Regions from separate parts of the Rhizobium acaciae genome, predicted to be linked through region 1. Evidence: predicted binding sites of a transcription regulator. Region 1 holds the regulator's gene; the other holds the start of a gene.
The links. The regulator LexA, encoded in region 1, represses DNA repair genes until DNA is damaged. The targets are predictions, from matches to a motif close to TGTTCNNNNTGTGTTCNG.
Positions count from the first base shown of each region.

Region 2: the regulator LexA is predicted to act here: its motif matches at 6,399-6,416, upstream of dnaE (DNA polymerase III subunit alpha).

Region 1 covers NZ_JAPCZO010000007.1:222,719-230,394, reverse strand. Annotated here, with positions in the region: gene OLZ32_RS13790 (FtsB family cell division protein) at 1-291, opposite strand, end outside; gene eno (phosphopyruvate hydratase) at 429-1,703, opposite strand; gene kdsA (3-deoxy-8-phosphooctulonate synthase) at 1,841-2,686, opposite strand; gene OLZ32_RS13775 (VOC family protein) at 2,683-3,579, opposite strand; gene lexA (transcriptional repressor LexA) at 3,778-4,497, shown strand; gene OLZ32_RS13765 (ComEC/Rec2 family competence protein) at 4,478-6,910, opposite strand; gene gltA (citrate synthase) at 7,201-7,676, shown strand, end outside.
Region 2 covers NZ_JAPCZO010000011.1:107,676-115,351, reverse strand. Annotated here, with positions in the region: gene OLZ32_RS18645 (ribonuclease J) at 1-733, shown strand, start outside; gene mce (methylmalonyl-CoA epimerase) at 736-1,140, shown strand; gene OLZ32_RS18635 (DUF1467 family protein) at 1,276-1,551, shown strand; gene proS (proline--tRNA ligase) at 2,142-3,464, shown strand; gene OLZ32_RS18620 (lipoprotein-releasing ABC transporter permease subunit) at 3,480-4,784, shown strand; gene OLZ32_RS18615 (ABC transporter ATP-binding protein) at 4,799-5,482, shown strand; gene OLZ32_RS18610 (DUF5680 domain-containing protein) at 5,688-6,152, opposite strand; gene dnaE (DNA polymerase III subunit alpha) at 6,653-7,676, shown strand, end outside.

The DNA of each region.
Region 1 (7,676 bases):
CTCGTCGGCGCGCGACATGTTGAGCTGATAACGCGCTTTTTCGTCCAACATATCCTTGTCGAGCGAGCCGTCACTCAAGAGCGCGACCTGATTTTCCAGATGTTCGCGCTTCGCCTTCAAGACCGCAAGCTCTTTTTCACGGGCAACACGCTGACGCTCGAACGTCTCCGTCGCGCGCAGGCCGTAATCGCCATGGATGCAATGATAACCGAAATAGGAGAGGAAGGCGACCGTCATGGCCGGAATGACGAAGCGACCGATCTTTCTCTTCTTATGATGCTTTGTCCACATACACGCATGCTCTTGAACGCATTACCAATTCGTTCAATCTAGCGCGCAGAGATTAACCGTTCGTTGACTCTAAAAAACGGGCAACAAAAAACCCGCGCCGGGAAGGCGCGGGCCAAGCTATTGGAAATCAGGTCCGATCAGCTGCGAATGATCGAGCGGCCGGCATACTGGGCCTGGGGGCCGAGGCCTTCTTCGATGCGGATCAGCTGGTTGTATTTGGCAAGACGGTCGGAACGCGACAGCGAGCCGGTCTTGATCTGACCGCAGTTGGTGGCGACCGCGAGATCGGCGATGGTCGAATCTTCGGTCTCGCCGGAGCGGTGGGACATGACGGCGGTATAGGCAGCCTTGTGTGCCGTGTTGACGGCATCGAGTGTTTCCGTCAGCGTGCCGATCTGGTTGACCTTGACGAGGATCGAGTTGGCGACGCCCATGCGGATGCCGTCGCGAAGACGGGCGGAGTTGGTGACGAAGAGATCGTCGCCGACGAGCTGGGTCTTCTTGCCGGCCAGGTCGGTCAGCGTCTTCCAGCCATCCCAGTCGTCTTCGGCCATTCCGTCCTCGATCGAGATGATCGGATAGTTGGCGGCGAGCTCGGCCAGATATTCTGCCATGGCGCCCGATTCCAGCGTGCGGCCTTCACCTTCGAGAACGTATTTGCCGTCCTTGAAGAATTCCGTCGAGGCGCAGTCGAGGCCGAGGCACATGTCGTCGCCCGGCTTGTAGCCGGCTTTCTCGATCGACTTCATGATGAAGTCGAGGGCCTCAGGCGCGCTCTTCAGGCCCGGTGCAAAACCGCCTTCGTCGCCGACATTGGTGTTGTGGCCCTGTGCGGCAAGCTCCTTGCGCAGCGTGTGGAAGACTTCCGAACCCATGCGCACGGCTTCGGCGATCGAATCGGCGCCGACCGGCAGGATCATGAACTCCTGGAAATCGATCGGGTTGTCGGCATGGGCGCCGCCGTTGATAATGTTCATCATCGGCACCGGCAGCAGGCTGGCGGAAGCGCCGCCGACATAACGATAGAGCGGCAGGCCGGACGCCTGAGCGGCAGCCTTGGCAACGGCGAGCGATACGCCGAGGATGGCGTTGGCGCCGAGACGAGACTTGTTCGGCGTGCCGTCAAGCTCGATCATGATGTTGTCGATCTGGATCTGGTTTTCGGCGTCGATGCCGCCGATCGCGTCGAAGATCTCGGTGTTGGCGGCTTCGACCGCCTTTTCGACGCCCTTGCCCAGATAACGCTTGCCGCCGTCACGCAGTTCGACCGCCTCATGCGCGCCCGTCGAGGCGCCGGAGGGAACGGCCGCGCGGCCCATGCTGCCATCTTCGAGATAGACATCGACTTCGACGGTGGGGTTGCCACGGCTATCGAGAATCTCGCGGGCGATGATATCGGTGATTGCAGTCATGGGTTCTTCCTGCTCGGTGGGTGATAAATGGTTAGAAACCTGTCTTAGTCGAAGGCGTGCAAATTACAATGCTGCAATAGCCTTCGGACCAGCGTTCGGATGTGGCCTATAGCACGATCATGTCAGACTGTTGAACGTCAAGCCTTGGCGACCGCATCGAAGGCGAGCAGCTTTTCGAGAAGCCGCGGCATATCCTTGAGATAGACCATGTTCGGGCCGTCCGAAGGGGCATTGTCGGGGTCCTGGTGGGTTTCGACGAAGACGCCGGCAATACCGGTAGCGACCGCTGCGCGCGCCAGCGTTTCCACGAATTCCCGCTGACCACCGGAGGATTCGCCCTGCCCGCCCGGCTGCGCCACGGAATGGGTTGCATCGAAGATAACGGGCGCGCCCATCGCCGCCATGATCGGCAGAGAACGCATGTCGGAGACCAGCGTATTGTAGCCGAATGAGGCGCCGCGCTCGCACAGCAGCACGTTCGGATTGCCGCTGGCATTGAGCTTCTTCAGAACGTTCTTCATATCCCAAGGGGCGAGGAACTGGCCCTTCTTGACATTGACGACGCGGCCGGTCTTGGCGGCGGCGATGAGAAGGTCGGTCTGGCGGCAGAGGAAGGCCGGGATCTGCAAGACATCGACGACCCTTGCCACCTCCCCGCATTGCTCGGCGGTATGAACGTCGGTCAGGACGGGAAAGCCGAATTCCTTCTTGAGGTCGGCAAAGACCTCCATGCCCTTTTCGATCCCGATACCGCGTTCGGCCGACAGCGAGGTGCGGTTCGCCTTGTCGAAGGAGCTCTTGTAGACGAGGCCGATGCCGAGCTTTCCGCAAAGCTCTTTCAGCGTGCCGGCAACCATGAAGGCGTGGTCGCGGCTCTCCATCTGGCAGGGACCGGCAATCAGCGACAGGCGGCCGGTATTGGAAAAAGTGACCTGGCCTTGGCCTTCGCCGATCCTGACTTCGGAATTCGTATCAGTGCTCATCGTGTTTCCTCGAAGGCGAAGAGCGTGCCCTGCCCGGGCGCGGGCTTCACCAGAATGCGATTGTTCTTGCGCGTGTATGTCACCCCGTTAGCAGCCAAATACGCTTCTGTCACGGCAAGATCGGCGACAGCGAAGAGGATTGCCCGGCCGCGCAGGCCGCGATCTGCGGATGAGCCGGCGATATCGAAATAGGCCTCCAGCCCTTCCGGCGTCATCAGGCTGATTTTTGCATTCGACGCCGCGATAGAGACGCCGAAACCGGTTTTCTCGACTGCCGATTGCGCCACGGCAAGGCTGACGAAGGCGGCGAAGGCTGCCGGTTCCGGGGTGCAAAGCGCGATCTCGACTATGCCGGTGACACCATTGGCGTGCGTCTCCAGCGCGGCGCGGTCGGCCGGCAGCGGATTGACGCGCTCGACGGTGAAAAGCAGGAGATCAGGCGCGCACAGGTCCCCGGCAAAGGCCAGCTTGAAGCCGGCAATCGCCTCGGAACCGTCCGGCATCGTCATCGGTCGGGTGAATTGCAGCATCTCGCCGGCGCTCGATCCGTTGCCAACGAAATTCTGATGATCGATGCCGGCATCCTTGCTGCCGAAAGCCAGCCCCGAAAGCCCCTCCTCGCCACAGCGGAAACGGAAGGCCTGGTTGCGGGCGGTGAAGACATTGCCTTGGCGCGCCGATGCTTCGCTCTCCTCGACGCTCGCAATCCCGAGCGGCTCCAAATAGGTCTTGTCGGCAAAGAAGACGCAGGCATTCTCCGTTCCGAAGGGATGGCGCGCATCGGCGGCAACGGTGAAGCCGAGCTTGCCAAGCCTCTCGCGCGCCAGATCGATATGGACGACCGGCAGCACGACATGATCCAGCGGGTGCGGTTTGGCGGAGTGCTCGTCCATGATATCCCTCCTGGAAACGGCAAGAGATGTGCGACAGCGCTACCCTCAATGCAAGACTTCTGTGCCAATCCGGCGAATGAAAATAAAAATCTCAACGAGTTGGCGCCAAGTTTTACGGAAATTTAGCTACTTGCGGAACACATATGGAACATATAGTGTCTGTTCTGGATTTGTTTCAATCACGAGGTCACAACGTCGATGCTCACGCGCAAACAACAGGAGCTTCTCCTTTTCATTCACGAGCGCATGAAGGAATCCGGCGTTCCGCCATCTTTCGACGAAATGAAGGATGCTCTGGACCTCGCCTCCAAGTCCGGAATTCATCGCTTGATTACAGCGCTCGAGGAGCGAGGCTTCATTCGCCGCCTACCGAACCGCGCCCGCGCGCTCGAGGTCATCAAGCTTCCGGAGGCCTACAGCCCCAGCATCCAGCCGCGGCGCGGCTTTTCGCCGAGCGTCATCGAGGGCAGCCTCGGCAAACCGCAGCCGGTCGCCACTCCTGCTCCCGCAAAACCCGTCGCCGACAACGGCAACTCGGTCTCCGTGCCGGTCATGGGCCGAATCGCTGCCGGTGTGCCGATCTCGGCGATCCAGAACAATACCCACGACATCGTCGTTCCGGCGGACATGCTCGGCTCCGGTGAACATTATGCGCTGGAGGTCAAGGGCGATTCGATGATCGACGCCGGCATCTTCGACGGCGACACCGTGATCATCCGCAACGGCAGCACCGCAAGTCCTGGCGACATCGTCGTTGCTCTCGTCGACGACGAAGAAGCGACACTCAAGCGCTTCCGCCGCAAGGGCGCCTCGATCGCGCTGGAAGCGGCCAACCCGGCTTACGAGACCCGGATTTTCGGTCCGGACCGTGTCAAGGTTCAGGGCAAACTCGTCGGTCTCATTCGCCGCTATCACTGACATTGGCCAGGCCCGATTCGGTAAAACTATTGCTGCGCCAGTCATAGGCGCGATGGCGCATCCATGGCCGCGACAATGCATCGAATGCGGTTGCGACCTCCAGGCCGGTGCCCGTGAAGCGCAACTCGATGGAACCGGTCCTGCGCAGCGTCTCACCAGTGAAGAGCGTCGCACCCGAGCGGCAATTGTTGAAGCGAAGGCGGACCGACGTCACGACGATATCGGCCGCGTCACATGCCGGGCCGAGATAGGCGGCATTGTCGATGACGGTTACCACCTGACCATTGCCAAGCCTTGATGTGCACCAGGCCTTCTTGACGCAGGAAAAGCGGTTTGCGTCACCGCCCGCTGTGGCCGCTCGCATCGCGGTCCTTGCTTCGTTCTGCTGATCGCGGGAAAGCCTGACGCGGCGGTCTTCTCCCTCAGGCGGGATAGCAGGACCATCCAGCATCTTCGGCGGATCGTGCCTCGGCAGGACCAGGGCTCTCTGCCACTGGTCGAAGATGAAATCCGGCGGTCTTTCACGGTTGGAAGCCATTGCCGCCGCCTCGACGACCGCGACGAGACTACCATCCTCCGAAATCACCAAATCTGGCGGACGGGGAACCGGCAGAAGCAACAGGATGAGCGTTGCGACCGCGATGATCGATGTGCCGACATGGCGCAGCCGGGTGCGGAGCAGCGTCAGCAGCAGAAAGCCTGCGACGGCGACCGCGAAATACCAGGCGGGCAAGCGGCCGACGTCGATATTGCCATCCCAGCCGGACACCGTCTTTGCGACCGCGATCACCAGATCGAGGCCGAATCCGACGACCTTCCAGGCCCAAACATCCAGACCGAAAGGCATGAGCAGCATCGCCAGCAAGCCGGCCGGCATGACGATGAAGGAGATGATCGGCATCGTCGCGAGGTTCGCCGGCAGGCCGTAGGCGGTCAGGCGATGAAAATGCTCGATCGAAAACAGCGCGGTGGAAAAACCGCCGATCAGCGAGGTCAGGAAGACGCCGCCGAAGAAGCCCGCAACCGTAACCAAGGGCCTGACGATCGGCAGCTTCAGGAAGGCGTTTTCGCGGACGCGCCGGTCCTTCCACAGCTGATAGCCCGAGACCAGCGCCAATGTCGCGGCAAAAGACATCTGGAAGCTCGGACCCAAGACCTCGGACGGCGAAATGACGATGATGACGAGCGCCGAGAGAGCGACATTGCGCAGGCTGATCGACGGCCGGTCGAAGAAGACGGCAATCAACATGATGGCCATCATGATGAAAGCGCGTTCTGCAGAGACCGCAAAGCCCGAGATCAGGAAATAGGCGGTGACAGCGATGAGCGCGCCGGCGGCAGCGATCTTCTTCGTCGGATAGGCCTCAGCGATGCCAGGAAAGAGGCTGAGCAGCATCCGGAAGCCGACGAAAAAGATGCCGGCCGACAGCGCCATGTTGAGACCGGAGATGGCAATGATATGAGCCAGGCCGGACTGGCGCAGCGCCTCCGTCGTTTCATTCGAGATGGCACGCCGCTCGTCCGTCACCAGAGCAGCGGCGAAAGCGCCGGTGTCGCCGGGCAGGATCGACCTTATGCGGTCACCAATACCGCTGCGCAGCCGGTAGAGCCCTTCGAGCAGCGTTTCCGCCGTCGATCTGGCAGCCTGGGGACCAGCTTGCGCATCGACCTTCGTCGGTGCACCGTAGAAGAAGCCGTTGGCGCCGATGCCATCGAAATAGGCACCGAAGGAAAAGTCGTTGAGTTCGGGAAGTGCCGGACCTGCCGGCGGCGTCAGGCGCGCCCTGCCGGTGATGATATCGCCGATCTCGAAGGCCGCGTCCGCGCCGCGGGCGATGGCGGTTATGCGTTCCGGCCGCCGCTTCAGTTCCGGTGCCTTAGTGCCGGTGACCGCAAGAATGTAGCGCCACCGCCCGCGACCATCGCCTTCGCGCCGCTCGACACGGCCGGTCACCGTTGTCGTCACTGATGAATCGAGGATCACGGTCGAAGCCCGCCGGCTCTCGAACTGCGCCGTGACCATGCCGCAGACCACGAGCGAGAGCGCCAGCAGCGTTGCCCGCACTGCCGCCCGGCTGCGGCTGGCGATGAGAACCGCCACGGTCAGCGCCAACAGGCAGAGCAGTGATGCAACGAGAGAAAAATCCGATGCCGCGAGAAACCAGACGGCTGACCCGGCGCCGAGGAAGACCGGCGAGAAGAGCAACAGGCGGCCATGGTCCGCCTCCTCGCCCAGCATGCGCATGCCGGCACGCAGCAATTGCGACGCTGCGGCCGGCACCCGGTGGCGCAATGGTGTAGCCGACTGCGTCCGTGTCGGTCGCGTCACCACGGCAGGTGGTGAAAAACTGGAGGTGTCGGCAAGGCCTTCGCCTGCTTCCGGCCGCAATTCGACTGTCGTCAACTCCTGCATGAACCGCCCAAGCCCGGCTGCGAATGCGGCCAGAATGCAACCTCCAATCAAATCCAGCAAGAATAATCGATTGAAATATGAGGGAAAATCGCGAGCGCCAAAAGACCAGTCGAATCATCGGCTTCCGATATGCGTGCGGCTCATCGCTGCAGTGCCTAAAAGGTGATACCGCAATGCACAAAATGCCATCACGGTAACTTGGCATTAGCTTCGCGATCATATAGCTATCGGTGAGGACGCTTAACCCCTATGGCGCTTTTATGGCGCCACCGCCATTTCGGAGGATCAGCATGACGGATCAAAGCGCTACAATAAAAATCGGTGACAAGTCTGTCGACCTTGCTGTCAAAAGCGGCACGATCGGCCCGAGCGTCATCGATATCGGTGCCCTCTACAAGAACACGGCTTCCTTCACTTACGATCCGGGTTTTACCTCGACCGCATCCTGTGAATCGAAAATCACCTACATCGACGGCGACGAAGGTGTCCTGCTGCATCGCGGCTATCCGATCGAGCAGCTCGCCGAGCACGGCGACTTCCTCGAGGTCTGCTACCTCCTGCTTTACGGCGAACTGCCGACCACCGTGCAGAAGAAGGATTTCGATTACCGCGTCACGCACCACACCATGGTGCACGAGCAGATGAGCCGCTTTTTCACCGGCTTCCGCCGCGATGCGCATCCGATGGCCGTCATGTGCGGCTGCGTCGGCGCGCTGTCGGCCTTCTATCACGACTCCACCGACATCACCGATCCGCACCAGCGCAT
Region 2 (7,676 bases), on a different contig from region 1:
GCTCTCGCGCGACGAGATGCGCAATGTGGCGTTTGCGGCAGGCGATATCGTCGTCTTTTCCTCGCGCGCCATTCCCGGCAACGAGAAGGCGATCCAGGACATCAAGAACGGCCTCGTCGAGCAGGGTGTGCACATCATCACGGATACCGAGGCATTGGTCCACGTTTCCGGCCATCCGCGCCGCAACGAGTTGCAGCGGATGTATGAGTGGACGCGGCCGAAGATCGTCGTGCCGGTGCATGGCGAGGCAACGCATCTGACGGCGCATAAGGAACTTGCCGAGCAATCCGGCATCGCCTTGGTGCCGCGGGTGCGCAACGGCGATATCCTGCGGCTGGCGCCCGGTCCCGTCGAGGTGATCGGCGAGGCGCCGCATGGCCGGATTTATAAGGATGGCACGCTGATCGGCGATTTCGACGAGATGGGTATCGGCGAGCGCAAGAAGCTCTCCTATGTCGGGCATGTCGCGGTCAACGTCGTGCTCGACGCCCGCTATGACATCGTCGGCGAACCCGACCTCATTTCGATCGGCCTGCCGACCTACGATGACGAGGGTGAGGATATGGAGGATACGCTCTTCGACGCGGCGGTCAGCGCCATCGAGAGCATTCCGCGCGCCCGCCGCAAGGATATCGACATGCTGCAGGAGGCCGTGCGCCGCGCCATCCGCTCGGCCGCGAACAACACCTGGGGCAAGAAACCTCTTGTCACCGCCTTCGTTACCAAGGTCTGAGCATGCTCGGCCGGGTCAACCATATCGCCATCGCCGTGCCCGATCTGGCCGCGGCGACGGCGGCCTATCGCGATACGCTGGGTGCTGCCGTATCGCAGCCGCAGGCTCTGCCGGAACACGGCGTCACCGTCGTTTTCGTCGAATTGCCGAACACCAAGGTCGAATTGCTGCAGCCGCTCGGAGCTGCCTCGCCGATCGCAGCCTTCCTCGAAAAGAACCCGTCCGGCGGCATGCACCACATCTGCTACGAGGTGGACGATATCCTTCTCGCCCGAGACCGCCTGGTAGACGCGGGCGCCAGGGTGCTCGGCGACGGCCAGCCGAAGACCGGCGCGCATGGCAAGCCGGTGCTCTTTTTGCATCCCAAGGATTTCTTCGGTACGCTGATCGAACTCGAACAGGCCTGAGTCCTGCTGCGGCAGAGTGATAGCCCTGCTGCGGCAGAGTGACCCGAGGGCGGCTAAACGTGTCGCCGGCTTTGAGTTGGTCGCCATTCCGCCGTATAAGGACGCGATATCAGCGCGGCATCAACGGGAACCATCATGCTCCAGATCTTTCTTCAGGGATTTGCCGTCTACTTCATCATCTGGTGGATGACGCTTTTCGCCGTCCTGCCGATCGGCCTGCGCACCCAGGCGGATGACAACGACGTCGTGCTCGGCACCGTTCCAAGCGCGCCCACCCGGTTTCGCGCCGCTTTCGTGTTTTCGCTGACGACGCTGATTTCGGCTCTGGTCTACGGCCTCTGGTACGTCTGCGACACCTATTTCGGCTGGGGCTTCGATGCCCTGCCGCAACTCGGCCCCAGCTTCTATTGAGCGTGGCTTTTGCTCAAACTTTGAGCAGATGTAAACCTATTGAAAGCGAACTTCGTCATACCAGTGTCATACTGTTGCGGCAAAGAGCTCTCGTAACGGAATGACGGTCATCCCCTAACGGAAGTCGGCCGGATTTCTGGATGGGATGGACGCCGAAAAGCCAAAAAAAAACAAGGCTAAAAGCCTTGTTTTAAGTATCGCGTGATCTGTAACCGTTGCCGGGGCTGCGACGAGCGCGCCTAAGATCTGATCCTCCCAAGACTTGACCGCGAATTCGGCAAGAATTTAACTTCCTGCCTGTTTTGTGAGCTAAAACTAGCTCAAACATTGGGCTTTGTCATTAGCTTTTTTTGCATTTTTGCTACACTCTAGCAAAATTTTTCTGTTGACAAGATTTTCGTTCAAGTCCTTATAAACACGCGCTTTTTTATGCCCCTCCATTTTGCGGGTGCGAACATGCGCTTCCGGGAGGTTGCCGGCATCCGTTGCGGGTTTCCTTCCTGCCGCGAAGCGGCTATGAACGCTCCCGACATTAACAATGGTCTTTCGATTCCGCCTGCTGCGGGATCTCAACTGCTCCGGAATCCGCCATGCGTCTGTCCCGCTATTTCATGCCCATCCTCAAGGAAAACCCCAAGGAGGCGGAAATCGTCTCCCACCGGCTGATGCTACGTGCCGGCATGATCCGTCAGCAGTCGCAGGGCATCTATTCCTGGCTGCCGCTCGGCAAGCGCGTGCTCGACAAGGTCAACGCCATTATCCGCGACGAGCAGAACCGCGCCGGCGCGATCGAGCTGTCGATGCCGACCCTGCAATCGGCCGAGCTCTGGCAGGAAAGCGGCCGATACGACGCCTATGGCAAGGAGATGCTGCGCATCAAGGACCGTCAGGATCGGCCGATGCTCTACGGCCCCACCAACGAAGAGATGGTGACGGATATTTTCCGCTCCTCCGTCAAGTCCTACAAGGACCTGCCGCTCAATCTCTATCATATCCAGCTGAAGTTCCGTGACGAGATCCGGCCGCGCTTCGGCACCATGCGCTCGCGCGAATTCATGATGAAGGATGCCTATTCCTTCGATCTGACGCGCGAAGCGGCGGAACATTCCTATAACAAGATGTTCGCGGCCTATCTCAGAACCTTCGACCGGCTCGGCCTGCGCGCCATTCCGATGCGCGCCGATACCGGCCCGATCGGCGGCAAGCTCAGCCATGAATTCATCATCCTCGCCGATACCGGCGAATCCGAGGTCTTCTGCCACAAGGATTTCGTCGATTTCGATATTCCTGGCGAACACACCGATTTCGACAGTGTCGAGGGCCTGCAGGCGATCTTCGACAAATGGACCTCGCTCTATGCGGCGACCTCGGAAATGCACGACGAGGCGGCTTTCAACGCCGTTCCCGAAGGCGACCGCTTGTCGGCGCGCGGCATCGAGGTCGGCCACATCTTCTATTTCGGCACGAAATATTCCGAGCCGATGGGCGCGAAAGTGCAGGGACCTGATGGCAAGGAACACTTCGTTCACATGGGTTCCTACGGTATCGGCCCGACACGCCTTGTTCCCGCCATCATCGAAGCATCGCATGATGATAGCGGAATCATCTGGCCGGCATCGGTCGCACCCTTCGATATCGTTGTGATCAACATGAAGGCGGGCGATCAGGCCTGTGACGATACCTGCGAGCTGATCTATGCCGCGCTGAGCAAGGCCGGCAAGGATGTGCTCTATGACGATACCGACGACCGGGCCGGCACGAAATTCGCGACCGCCGACCTGATCGGTGTACCCGTCCAGATCATCGCCGGCCCGCGCGCGGTCGCAAACGGTGAAGTGGAAGTGAAGGACCGCAAGACCGGCGCCCGCGAAACGATGACCATCGAAGCGGCGATCAATCGGTTCGTGGCTTAAGGAAACGGAGGCAAAATGGCAGAGGCAGCAGTGGACCGGAGTTCAAAATCCGGCTTGGGTCCGGCTGGCAAGCCATTTTCCACCTTTGAACGCCTCGTGGCGTGGCGTTATCTGCGCGCCCGCCGCAAGGAGGCCTTCATATCGGTCATCGCCGGCTTCTCCTTCGTCGGCATCATGCTCGGCGTTGCGACGCTGATCATCGTCATGGCCGTGATGAACGGCTTCCGCACCGAACTCGTCTCGCGCATCCTCGGCATCAACGGCCACATGATCGTCCAGCCGGTCGACGGCCCCTTCACCGATTATCCTGATCTCTCCAGCAGGCTTGCCGCAGTGCCCGGCGTCAAGATGGCGCTGCCGTTGGTGGAGGGCCAGGTGCTCGCCTCCGCCCAGGCCGGCGGCAGCACCGGCGCTCTGGTGCGCGGCGCCCGCGCCGAGGATCTGACCAAGCTCAAGATGGTCTCCGACAACATCAAGTCAGGCGATATGGTGGGGTATGCCTCCGGCGACGGCGTGCTGATCGGCACCCGCATGGCCGACCAGCTCGGTCTGCGTGTTGGTGATCTCATTACGCTGACGTCACCGGATGGCGACATTACGCCGATGGGCGTCAGCCCTCGCATCAAATCCTACAAGATCTCCGGCCTCTTCGAGATCGGCATGTCGGAATATGACTCCTCGATCATCTTCATGCCGCTCGAGGAAGCGCAGCTCTATTTCAATGCCGAGGGGCTGGTGCAGTCGATCGAGCTCTTCGTCGATAACCCCGACGATATCGACGATCTGAGGCCCAAGGTGGAGGAGGCGGCCGGCCGCCAGATCGCCATCACCGACTGGCGCCAGCGCAATCAGACCTTCTTCTCGGCGCTGCAGGTCGAGCGCAACGTCATGTTCATGATCCTGACGCTGATCGTGCTTGTCGCAGCGCTGAACATCATCTCCGGCCTCATCATGCTGGTGAAGGACAAGGGCAGCGATATCGCCATCCTGCGCACCATGGGCGCCAGCGCTGGCGCGATCATGCGCATCTTCTTCATGACCGGGGCGGCGATCGGCATCGTCGGCACCATTGCCGGTGTGCTGCTCGGCGTTCTCGTCTGCGTCAACATCGAATCCGTCCGTCAGTTCTTCTCCTGGATTTCAGGTACCGTACTCTTCAATCCGCAGGTCTATTTCCTCAGCCAGCTACCGGCCGAGATGGATCTCAGCGAAACGATCTCGATCGTCGTCATGGCGCTGACGCTCTCCTTCATCGCGACCATCTTTCCGGCCTGGCGTGCCTCCAGGCTCGATCCGGTGCAGGCCCTGCGCTACGAATAAGGAATGCCGCCTTCATGAAACGCAACGTCGTTCTCCAGCTTACCGGCGTCGAGCGCCATTACGGGCAGGGCGGTACGCTGCTCTCGATCCTGAAGGGCGCGGATTTTTCGATATCAAAAGGGGAGATTGTCGCTCTCGTCGCCCCTTCCGGCACCGGCAAGTCGACACTGCTGCATGTCGCCGGCCTGCTGGAGCATCCGGACGGCGGAGAAGTCAACATCAACGGCCATGCCTGTGACGGCCTGAGCGACGAGAAACGCACCGCCATCCGCCGCGGCGAAATCGGCTTTGTCTATCAGTTCCACCACTTGCTGCCGGAATTCTCGGCGCTCGAAAATATCATGATGCCGCAGTTGATCGCCGGGCTGTCCTGGAAGGAAGCCGGAGAGCGGGCCGGCCAGCTTCTCGATTATATGCGGATCGGCCATCGTGGCTCGCATCGCCCCGGCGAGCTTTCCGGCGGCGAGCAGCAGCGCGTTGCGATTGCCCGCGCCGTCGCCAATGCGCCGACCCTGCTTCTTGCCGACGAGCCGACCGGCAATCTCGACCCCGAAACGGCAAGCTACGTCTTCGACGCGCTGGAAGCGCTGGTGCGCCAGTCCGGCCTTGCTGCCCTCATCGCCACCCACAATCACGAACTCGCCCGCCGCATGGATCGGCGCGTGACGATCTCCGACGGCAAGATCGTCGATTTCTGAGACCGCGATCCATGGCTGTCCGGTTTGCGCCGATGGCAGCCCCTCATCGTAACCTACCGGGGTCGAGCCAGTCGTCTCGCCCCGTCCTTCGGAGCCCCGTAAAAAACGGGGCGAGGGGACGTGCCAAACGCAGCGTCGAGGTTAGAGAAAGCCGGTGCAGCATGTCCCTTCGCCCCGCGAGCGGGGAAAGTGCAGCGGGCCGCGATCAAGGGATGACCAGCCCGCCGCGATAGTCGAGCATATAGGCCTTCTGGCCATCGACCATGATGCATTCATGGCCGATGAACCGCTCGCAGCCGCCTTCGCTGCTGTCGATATAGCGGCCGAACGGATGGTCGAATTCCATCCCGCCAAGAAACCGGCCCTCGCGATACATCGCCGAAAGTGCCGTCTTGATCACCGTTCCCGCTGCTGCGCCGTCGATGAGATCAGGTGCAATGACGCAGCCGAAATAATTCATCGCCCAGACGGGCTCGTCGGCAAGCCACACCACTTCCTGTCCGGCGAAATCGGTCCCGCCGAAATAGCTGTCGAGATAGCGCCAGTCGCCGCGTTCGTAACCGATATCGTGGGCACCCGGCCGACAGGGCGCGCGTGCCACGCCGCCGCCGACATAGGTCGCAGCCTTCGCCTCCACGACGAATTCGTTCAGCATCGCAATATCGACCATGTCATTCTCCTGTCAGCCCGATGCTGGCAAATACGCCGCGGCATGTAAAGAACAAAAAGAGAACATATGCCGGAAATAAGAGTCGCCCTGAGGAGGTCTGCCGCCTGAGCACCATGACCGATCTGCGGCGGATCGGGAAAGGCAACGCTGCTGCCGATCACGTCGAGCGCGGCCCCTTAGCCGATTCGGCGCCTATTTCCTGGGATTTTCAAACACAAGAAAGAAGGAAAAGATTCCTGTTGACAACAGAACATACATGGAACAAATTGAAAACATAACGAGTAAAGGAGAGCCCGATGACTGACATGATCCGTGATATCGCAGCATTCACCTCCATCGCAATGTTCGTTGCCAGCTTCTCGCTCATCGTCATGGCGCTCTAAAGTTTTCAGGGGACCGCGTGGTAATCATGCGGTCCGGACCCGAGACTTCTTCTGGACATCATCGCCCTCTATGCCGACAATGCGTCCGATTCATTCGGGTGATTGGGAAGGCATGTCATGGCGGATACGGCAAAGGGTTCAACGGGTGAGGCGACCGGCGGCACGCCGGGTTTCATCCACCTGAGGGTCCATTCCGCCTATTCGCTTCTCGAGGGCGCCCTGCCGCTGAAGAAGATCCTCTACAAGGCGACCGGCGACAGCCAGCCGGCGATTGCGATTACCGACACCAACAATCTGTTCGTCGCCCTCGAATTCTCCCAGAAGGCGATGGAGGAAGGCCTGCAGCCGATCATCGGCTGCCAGGTCTCGATCGACATGGAAGACGGGCTGGAAACGGAAAAGCGCGGCGGCCAGCAGGCCCTGGTCAAGCTGCCGTCGATCGTTCTTCTCGCCGCGACGGATGCCGGTTACGAACGGCTGGTCGATCTCGTCAGCCGGGCCTATCTCGGCGGCGAGAGCAACCAGGCCGTTCATATCAGCGCCTCCTGGCTGGAGGAGGCAGGCACGGAAGGGCTGATCGCATTGAGCGGTGCCTTGACCGGGCCGGTCGACGTGGCGATCAAGGAAGGCCATCCCGCTCAGGCGGAAGTCCGGTTGCTCACGCTGAAGCGCCTCTTCGGCGACAGGCTCTATGTCGAGCTGCAGCGCCACGGCACCTACGACAAGCGGCACGAGCAGAAGATTATCGGGCTCGCCTATGCCCACGACCTGCCGCTGGTTGCGACCAACGAGGCATTCTTTCCGACCCGCGACGATTACGACGCCCATGATGCGCTGATGGCGGTCGCGCACAATGCCATCGTCTCCGACGACAGCCGCTTTCGCCTGACGCCGGATCACTATCTGAAGAGCCGGGCCGAGATGGTCAAGCTCTTCGCCGACCTGCCGGAAGCGCTGGAAAATACAATCGAGATCGCCACCCGCTGCTCCTTCGTGCTGAAGACGCGAAAGCCGATCCTGCCACGCTTCACCGGTGCGACCGACGATGCCGAGGAGGCCGAACGCGCCGAGGCGAGCGAGCTGCGCCGCCAGGCGGTCGAAGGCCTGGACATGCGGCTTGCAACGCTCGGCATGTCGCCGG